2 regions of the Shewanella sp. 10B genome follow, and region 1 is predicted to be linked to the other one. Evidence: predicted binding sites of a transcription regulator. Region 1 holds the regulator's gene; the other holds the start of a gene.
The links. Region 1 encodes LexA, which represses DNA repair genes until DNA is damaged. Its sites were predicted from a motif close to TACTGTATNNNNATACAGTA; they were not measured.
Positions count from the first base shown of each region.

Region 2: recA (recombinase RecA) is a predicted target of LexA. The motif match lies at 2,540-2,559, and genes of this name have one in related genera.

Region 1 is NZ_JAMDJO010000004.1:92,247-97,129, forward strand. Features, by position in the region: gene plsB (glycerol-3-phosphate 1-O-acyltransferase PlsB) at 1-2,000, opposite strand, end outside; gene lexA (transcriptional repressor LexA) at 2,162-2,782, shown strand; gene M0415_RS15555 (cell division inhibitor SulA) at 2,779-3,291, shown strand; gene coxB (cytochrome c oxidase subunit II) at 3,698-4,883, shown strand, end outside.
Region 2 is NZ_JAMDJO010000002.1:147,719-152,601, forward strand. Features, by position in the region: gene alaS (alanine--tRNA ligase) at 1-597, opposite strand, end outside; gene M0415_RS08150 (regulatory protein RecX) at 873-1,340, opposite strand; gene recA (recombinase RecA) at 1,358-2,431, opposite strand; gene mutS (DNA mismatch repair protein MutS) at 2,814-4,883, shown strand, end outside.

The DNA.
Region 1 (4,883 bases):
ACATAACTTGGGAGGTCCTTGATACCCATGAATAACTCCGCCTTCAGAAGCGGATAGAAGTCACTCACAATCCCTAGGATATGGGCTCTTGAAATCTGCTTATTGTTGGTTAAACAGCTGGCAATCAACGACGGAATGATAAACAAGTGGATGATATTGTTACGATAATAAGTCATTGAAATCGCTTGATTCGCGTCAATAGATACAATCTCACCCAGAGGATCGGCGTGGATGGAGAACTTATTCAGCTCTAATCCTTGTTGCACCAAGTGCTTGCCATCACCTTCGGCCACCGACGTAAACGAAGTGTAAGGCACACGCTTAAGCAGAGTTAAGTACAAATCTAACTGACGCTCGAGCAAGCAACGCTCTAGGGCATTTTGCTCCGACGCCAGCAGCACTAAGCTGGTTAAGGTAATTGAACTGGCGGCAGCAGCATCGTTAATGCGGGTCATCACACGATTCGCTAACACGTTCACCGCAGGGGTTAACCAAGTCGGTTTTTGTTCGGGATCGTCGGCCACTTCAGTGCGCCAGTTTGGCGCCGTTTCATTCAAGAAGTTTTGCAGTGTAATCGGCTCGCCAAAGTTGACATAACCTTGGCCAAAATTACCTAATTTACGAATAGCACCAAAGACTTGCCATACAGATTCTTTCTGTTTTTTCTTACCACTCAGCTCTTTGTGATAAGTCGCCACTTCCATCACGTGATCGTAGCCTAAATACACAGGCACTAAGGTGACTGGGCGTTCGATACCACGCAGCACACTGTTGATCGTCATGGCGATCATGCCCGTTTTCGGCGCCAATAGACGACCGGTGCGAGAACGGCCACCCTCAGAGAAATACTCAACCGAATATCCCTTAGCGAACAACTGATCGAGGTATTCACGGAACACGGCCGTATAAAGTTTATTACCGTTAAAACTACGGCGAATAAAGAAAGCCCCGCCACGGCGGAACAACGGCCCAGCTGGCCAGAAGTTTAGGTTAATCCCCGCCGCAATATGCGGTGGCACCATGCCTTGGTAATACAGAATGTAAGATAACAGTAGGTAATCCATATGGCTGCGATGGCAAGGTACATACACAATCTCGTGACCATCATGGTGCAGCTGGCGGATTTGCTCGGCACCTTTGATATTGATACCGCTGTAGAGCTTGTTCCATAACCAAGTTAAGAAACGCTCGGCAATACGCACTAGGCTATCGGAATAATTCGCTGCAATTTCATCAAGATATTCAATTGCTGTTTCACGAGCTTGGGTTTCGGAAATCTTCTTACTCGCCGCTTCTTCCTGAATCGCCTTGCGTAAGGATTCGGATTTCAACAGGGAGTGGAACATCGCCTGACGATTAGGCAGCACAGGCCCTGTCATCACTTTGCGTTGGCGGCGGAAATGTACTCTAGCCACCCGCGCCAGTTTATGGGCAATCCCCATATCGGTGCCGTGTTCGTCGGCCATGTAACGCAGCGATACCGCATTAGAAAACTGCACAAAGTTATGACGACCCAAAAATAAGATCATCAAGCACTTACGTAACCACGTTGGATTCTCGCGCTCAAGCACAGCCGCCTTCATGGTGTCGTCTTCTTTACCCGGAGTTCGGCCCCAATACAGACTCACAGGCACCAGCTGAATATCTAACTCAGGCTTTTCCTTATGGACAGCCAACAAACGCATAAAACATTCGAGGAATGGTTCATTACTGGCACGCTCGCCAAACAAAGGCTTACGGCCTTCGAGGCAAACGACGCGGGGCGCGACAACGCCATTTACCACGAGCGGCTCGTAGGGGCTTGGCAAACCCAGCTTAGTGGTGATCTCGCTTAACGCAGCAATATCACTCAGGGATTCTGTTTTCATTACATAAGCAAGCGGTCTGGACGCGTCCAGATTCAGATCGGCAAAGGGATCCTGCGGCACAACAATAGTGTGCACTAAGTGTTTTTGGATCCAGCGTAATGATTTCAACCAAAGAGAGTCTTGTTTAGGCATTATTCTTATGCAATGTAAGTACGTTCATTAGCCCCATAGAATACCAGATTCTAGGGAACATTCGCTAATACTCTCCAATCGCGTTAAAAAGTGGTTAATACTTGCACTACGAATAATACTGTATATACTAACAGTAACTGTATAGAAAAACAGGAAAGAACATGAGACCGTTGACGCCACGCCAAGCTGAAATTTTAGAGCTGATTAAACGTAATATTGCCGAGACTGGCATGCCACCCACCCGGGCCGAAATCGCCACCCGTTTGGGTTTTAAAAGTGCAAATGCCGCCGAGGAACACCTTAAGGCATTGGCGAAAAAAGGCTGCATCGAGATCATGCCAGGCACTTCCCGCGGGATCCGCCTCCCAGTTGAGGAAGAAGATAACAGCGAATCAGGCTTACCACTGATTGGCCAAGTGGCTGCGGGCGAACCTATCCTCGCCCAAGAGCATGTCGAACAGTACTACCAAGTCGACCCTAGCATGTTCCACCCAGCCGCCGATTTCTTACTGCGTGTCAGAGGCGACAGTATGAAGAACATCGGTATCCTCGAGGGGGATCTGCTCGCCGTTCATAAAGTACAGCAAGCGCGCAATGGCCAAGTAGTTGTTGCTCGCGTTGACGATGATGTAACAGTTAAACGCTTTGAAAAGAAAGGGAATCTAGTTTATCTACATGCAGAGAATGAAGATTACTCCCCAATTAAAGTCGATTTAAGTTTCCAAAGTCTAACAATAGAAGGGCTCGCCGTAGGGGTGATCCGCAATGGAGATTGGCTATGAACAAACTATTAGGTAATGCCCCGCGTCACCCCGGTTTATGGCTCGATGCGGTACGCGAAACCGATACTGACTGGCAGCATACGCCTATCATCACTATGCCCACCCAGAGCCAAGGGCGCCAGGAACTGATACAGCTTAGCAAGCAGTTAGCACAACTGAGCCAACAAGGTCGCTGGGTCGTGCTCATCAACCCACCGAGTATTGGCTACAAGCAGTTACTGGCCACCGCTGGCGTGCGTATGGATCGCGTCCTCTTAGTCCATGCTAAAGATGAAGTCGAAACCCTGTGGGCTATGGAAAAAGCCTTAACCAGTGGCACTTCAAGCGCAGTAATTACTTGGATCCACTCACTCGATGCCCGTGACAATCGTCGTTTGCAAATTGTGGCCAAGAGCGCCCGCGCCATGGGAATAGTGCTCGAAGGTGTTGTAAATCACTCGACTGCGGACGCGACACTCAAGCAGCCCGCTCACTTTGCCCAAGGTAGTTTTTTTAGCTCTGTTCATTAAAATTTTTGCACTGCGTATTTAGCCTTGAAAGCCGCCTCACCTGTGAATGTGGGGCTTTTTTTTGGCAATTTTTCAGACAATTAGAAAAAGAAGTGATCTTGATCAATTTTTAAACAGCAAGTATGTTTGATTCAGACGAGCATAATATATCGCCCGTTTAGGCAAAAAATATCGACGATTTATCGAATATCTCTTGCCCACAAAAATCGAGAATAATGGGTTTATTCAGCAGTATGTGCCAGTGTGGCTAATACCAGCAGTAACAATACTTAATCAAAAGTAAGCCGCCAACGCACGTTGAAGTCAGAGAAGCTTTTTTGGGAACTGAAGAGTTTGCATAGAGTTGAGACTTACTGTGTTGCTCTTCTTTGTAGTTGCTATTCGCAATTGGCAGAGGAGAAGTCTTGTGAAGCAATGGTTGTATTGTTTACTCGTGGTGCTATTCGCCCCACCGTTGGCCGCAGCGGACATGCGGTTCAACATGACCCCCGGCGTAACAGAAATCAGTGGCAAGGTTTATCACTTACACATGACGATTCTGTATATCTGCTGCGCGATAGGCTTAGTGGTTTTTGGCGTGATGATTTATGCCATGATCAACCACAGAAAATCCAAGGGTGCGGTCGCGTCTCACTTCCATGAGAGTACAAAAGTCGAAATCGCGTGGACGATTATTCCTTTTGTCATTCTGATCTTAATGGCGATTCCCGCCACGAAAACTTTGATTGCCATGGAAGATCCCAGCAATGCCGATCTCACGGTAAAAGTCACAGGCTCTCAATGGAAATGGCACTATAGCTACTTCGATCAAGATATTGATTTTTACAGCATTCTCGCAACACCAAGACCTCAAATCGAAGGTAGTGAAGCCAAGGGGGAGCACTACTTACTCGAGGTCGACAAACCCCTAGTATTACCCATCAATCGCAAAATCCGTTTCTTGATGACCTCAGAGGATGTTATCCACTCATGGTGGATGCCCGCCTTTGCCGTTAAAAAAGACGCTAACCCAGGTTTTATCAACGAGGCGTGGACCCGTATCGATAAACCCGGCATTTACCGTGGCCAATGTGCCGAGCTTTGCGGTAAAGACCATGGTTTTATGCCGATAGTGGTGCAGGCATTGCCCGAAGCCGAGTTCGATGCTTGGGTTGAAGAACAAAAACAAGCCGCCAATGCCGCAGCGCAAGCCGCACAAGCCGCGTTATCGCAAACACTGACTAAAGAAGAGTTGATGGCTCAGGGTGAGCAAGTTTACCTCGGTCACTGCGCGGCCTGTCACCAACCTAACGGTGAAGGTCTACAAGGAGTATTCCCGCACCTCAAAGGCAGCCCCATTGCGACCGGACCACTGAGCGGCCATCTTGAAATCGTGCTCAATGGTAAAGCGGGTACGGCCATGCAAGCCTTTGGCAAACAATTAACGACCCAAGAGATTGCCGCCGTGATTACCTATGAGCGTAATGCGTGGGGCAATAACACGGGGGATGCGGTGCAAGCCAAAGACGTTGATGCCCATAAATCCGGTGGCACCAATAGCGAACCAGTAGCAACGACTCCGCCCCCCGCAACCACCGATGCACCAAAAGCGG
Region 2 (4,883 bases), on a different contig from region 1:
TGGGCTTCCAGGACGTCCGCCCCAGATATGATCGCCGTGATCGTAGAAAATTTCGGTACATGGACCACAAGGACCCGTATCACCCATTTGCCAGAAGTTATCTGAAGCGTATGGCGCGCCCTTGTTATCACCGATGCGAATGATGTTTTCAGCGGCAACACCAATCTTTTTATTCCAAATTTCAAAGGCTTCATCGTCTGTTTGGTAAACAGTCACACATAGACGTTCCTTTGGTAATTTCAATACTTCGGTCAGGAAGGTCCAACCAAAGTGAATCGCATCTTCTTTGAAGTAATCACCAAAGCTGAAGTTACCCAGCATTTCGAAGAAAGTATGGTGACGCGCGGTGTAACCAACGTTATCTAAATCGTTGTGTTTACCACCCGCACGGACGCAGCGTTGGGCAGTGGTCGCACGTGTATAGCTACGTTTGTCCATGCCAAGAAACACGTCCTTGAACTGGTTCATACCGGCGTTGGTGAATAAAAGCGTTGGATCGTTGCCTGGTACAAGAGAACTACTGTCCACAACTTGGTGACCATTGCTGCGGAAAAATTCGAGGAAAGCACTTCTAAGCGCTGCTGTCGTTTGATACATGAAATCGTCCTGAATTGGGTAAGCATGACCAGCTACACCATAAGGTAGCCGTATTTCTATTTGCCCAGCATTATAAGCAGACTGAGGAAAGACGACCAGCCTTGAATAGCGATATAGGCTTAGGAATCTCATATTTTCGGTGAGTTTGCCGCTAAGACATGGCTTATCACAAAAGCCAAGCGCTAAAGAGGAGTCGATGAGCCGAATCAGCACGGCGGCCGAACGTAAAGGACAATGACCAGACAAGCCAAGGGCGGCGAGTTTATGCCATGACGTTAGTCATCATTATCTGCCAAAGGGTCGTAATCTAAGGCGTAGGAGACTTGTTCGTAATTAAAGCCTTGGCTCAGTAAAAACCGTACCCGTTTGGCTTTTTCTTTCGCCACTAACTCCCGGGATTGCGAGCCTTTAACCTCGGTGACTTTAGGGGTTACATATTTTTTGATGGCTTTGACTTTGGCTAGCTCAAACCAATCATGCTCATTGGCTGATAATGCAGCTTCGATACAATCCTTTGAAAGCCCTTTTTGAGCAATGGCTTGGCGAATACGGATAGGCCCATGACCACGGGCAATATGGCTGCGAACAAGAAGCTCGGCATAGCGCTTATCATTGATAAAACCCGACGCTTCACAATCATCGAGCACGGGATCGATATCAACGACCTCAAAGCCTTTTTCGAGCAGTTTGGAGCGGATTTCTTGGCGGGAATAGTCGCGGCGCGCTAACAGCGCGACCGCGATTTGACGGGCTGACTGGCTCAGAATACTTCGCCTGTTTCGAAATCAACATTGCCTTCGCTGTTTTCATCATCAGATGAAGATGAAGACATAGCACTTGGGTTACTCAGCAGTAACTCACGCAGAGTTTTATCGATTTCAGCGGCAATTGCTGGGTTTTCAGTCAGATATTTACCGGCATTTGCACGGCCTTGACCAATCTTGTCACCCTTGTAGCTGTACCATGCACCGGCTTTTTCAATCAGTTTATGGGCAACACCTAAATCGACTAACTCACCGGTACGGTTGATACCTTGACCGTAAAGAATTTGGAACTCAGCTTGTTTAAACGGTGCGGCAACCTTGTTTTTAACCACTTTAACGCGCGTCTCGTTACCCACCACTTCATCGCCTTCTTTGATAGCACCAGTACGGCGAATATCGAGACGAACAGAAGCGTAGAACTTCAGCGCGTTACCACCCGTTGTGGTTTCTGGGTTACCAAACATCACACCAATCTTCATACGAATTTGGTTGATGAAGATTAACAGTGTATTCGATTGCTTGAGGTTACCCGCGAGCTTACGCATCGCTTGGCTCATCATACGCGCCGCTAGGCCCATGTGTGAGTCACCAATTTCACCTTCAATTTCCGCTTTGGGTGTTAATGCCGCAACCGAGTCAACGATGATCACATCTACCGCGCCAGAACGGGTCAACGCATCACAGATCTCAAGGGCTTGTTCACCGGTATCGGGTTGTGAACACAATAAGTTATCAATATCTACGCCTAACTTTTTAGCATAGATAGGGTCTAGCGCATGCTCGGCGTCGATAAAGGCACAGGTTTTACCTTCGCGCTGAGCGGCGGCAATCACTTCTAATGTCAGCGTCGTTTTACCTGATGATTCGGGACCATAAATCTCAACGATACGTCCCATTGGTAAACCGCCAGCCCCTAAGGCGACGTCAAGGGAAAGTGAACCAGTAGAAATAGTCTCAACATCCATAGAGCGGTCTTCGCCCAGCTTCATGATGGAGCCTTTACCAAATTGCTTTTCAATTTGGCTCAATACCGCAGCAAGTGCTTTCTCTTTGTTTGGATCGACCTTCATTCCTGTTCCCTCATCAAGACAGTATCAGTACTGTCAAAAGTGATATTCAATTTAATAAAGCGGGTAATACAAAAAGCGAGGCTCTTTGTCATAATCTGCTGACTAGTATACTGTACAATCATACAGTATCAAGACCTGTGAATGATTTATTTTTCAGTCAGAAAATTTTCCCGTTGAGACAAGCTTTTACCGACTCATGCTGCAGATTTGTCAGGATATCAGTGAATATCCATGGTTTAAGGGTCAATTTTCAGAAAATTATTGCTAAGATTGGCGTCAATTTATTTTAGACAGTAATAGTGCACATCCACTGATTTTTTATCCCATTACTGTACGACTTATTTCCCCGCTTTGGGCCGGCATAACGGACGAAAACGATTTAATGAATCCTATAGATACCGATGATTTAGAAAAACATACCCCCATGATGCGTCAATATTTGACCATGAAAGCCGAGCATCACGACATGCTGCTGTTTTATCGTATGGGTGACTTCTATGAACTCTTCTATGATGACGCAAAACGAGCCTCTGAATTATTAGGCATTTCCCTTACAGCCCGTGGCAAAAGTGGTGGCGATCCGATCCCGATGGCGGGAATTCCTTATCATGCAGTCGAAGGCTATCTGGCCAAGTTGGTTCAAATTGGTCAATCGGTCGCGATCTGTGAGCAGATTGGCGACCCCGCCACCTCAAAAGGCCCAGTTGAGCGAAAAGTGGTGCGCATCGTCACCCCAGGTACCTTGACCGATGAAGCACTGCTGCAGGAGAGGCAAGACAATCTGTTAGCCGCGGTTTACCAAGGTAAAGTTGGTTTTGGCTACGCGACCCTCGATGTGTCTTCTGGCCGCTTCGTGATTGCCGAATTAGAGACGAAGGAGTCCCTCGAAGCCGAGCTGCAACGTACTAATCCGGTCGAAATTCTCTATAGCGAAGATTTTGGCGCGATGGAGTTATTGCATCATTTTAAAGGCAAGCGTCGCCGCCCCGAGTGGGAGTTTGATTACGATACAAGTATCAAACTGCTGCTGGCTCAATTTGGCACTAAGGATTTGCACGGCTTTGGGATTACCGATGCAAGGCTGTCGCTGCAAGCGGCTGGCTGCTTAATGCAATATGTGAAAGACACCCAGCGCACCGCCCTGCCCCATATCAATGCCATTACCCGTTTCAATCAAACCGATACGATTGTCTTGGATGCGGCGACGCGCCGTAACCTCGAGCTGACACAAAATTTGAGTGGTGGTCGAGATAACACCCTAGCAGCAGTACTCGACAATACCGCGACCGCCATGGGTAGCCGGATGTTGCAACGCTGGATCCATCAGCCGCTAAGAGACCATGCACAGATTTTTGCTCGCCAAACGGCCGTGAATGAATTACTCGAGACTGCGGCCCATGAATCATTACATGAGCAACTTAAAGCCCTAGGCGATATCGAACGTATCATGGCAAGGCTGGCACTGCGTACCGCTCGTCCAAGGGATTTTGCCCGCCTACGCCAAGCATTAAACCTATTGCCTCGGTTGCAACAGTCACTCGCGCAGCTAAGTGCGCCACATACGGTGAAACTAGGCCAACTCTTAGGTGAATTTCCCGAAGAGCAACAACTGCTTGAGCGCGCCATTGTCGATAACCCGCCCATGCTTATCCGTGATGGCGGCGTGATCCGCGAAGGCTACAATGCCGAGTTAGATGAATGGCGAGGCTTAAGTGAAGGAGCCACAGATTATCTGGTTCAGCTCGAGGCGCGGGAAAAAGAGCGTACCGGCATTGCCACGTTGAAGGTTGGCTACAACCGAGTGCATGGCTACTACATCGAAGTCAGCCGCCTGCAATCACAGCAAGTGCCATTAAATTATCAGCGTCGTCAAACCCTTAAGAATATGGAACGTTACATCACGCCTGAACTTAAGGAATACGAAGAAAAAGTGCTGTCGAGCCAAGGTAAGGCGCTTGCCCTTGAAAAACAACTTTGGGACGAATTATTTGATTTAATCCTCCCCAAGTTGCATGAGCTACAAGCCTTCGCCAGAGCCGCAGCCGAACTCGATGTGCTGAGTAACTTCGCCGAACGTGCCGAAACCTTAGGCTATACCTGCCCAGAACTGAGCAGCGAAATCGGGGTAAAAATCGAAGCGGGTCGCCACCCTGTGGTTGAGCGTGTGAGTCAAACGCCTTTTATCGCCAATCCTGTCACCCTGCACAATCAACGCCGGATGTTGATTGTTACCGGTCCAAACATGGGCGGTAAATCAACCTACATGCGCCAAGTGGCGCTTATCACGCTAATGGCCCATATTGGCTGCTTTGTGCCAGCAGATCGCGCCATTATTGGCCCTATCGATCGGATTTTTACTCGGATTGGCGCCTCTGACGATCTTGCCTCTGGTCGCTCAACCTTTATGGTAGAAATGACTGAAACGGCAAATATTCTCCATAATGCGACCGCA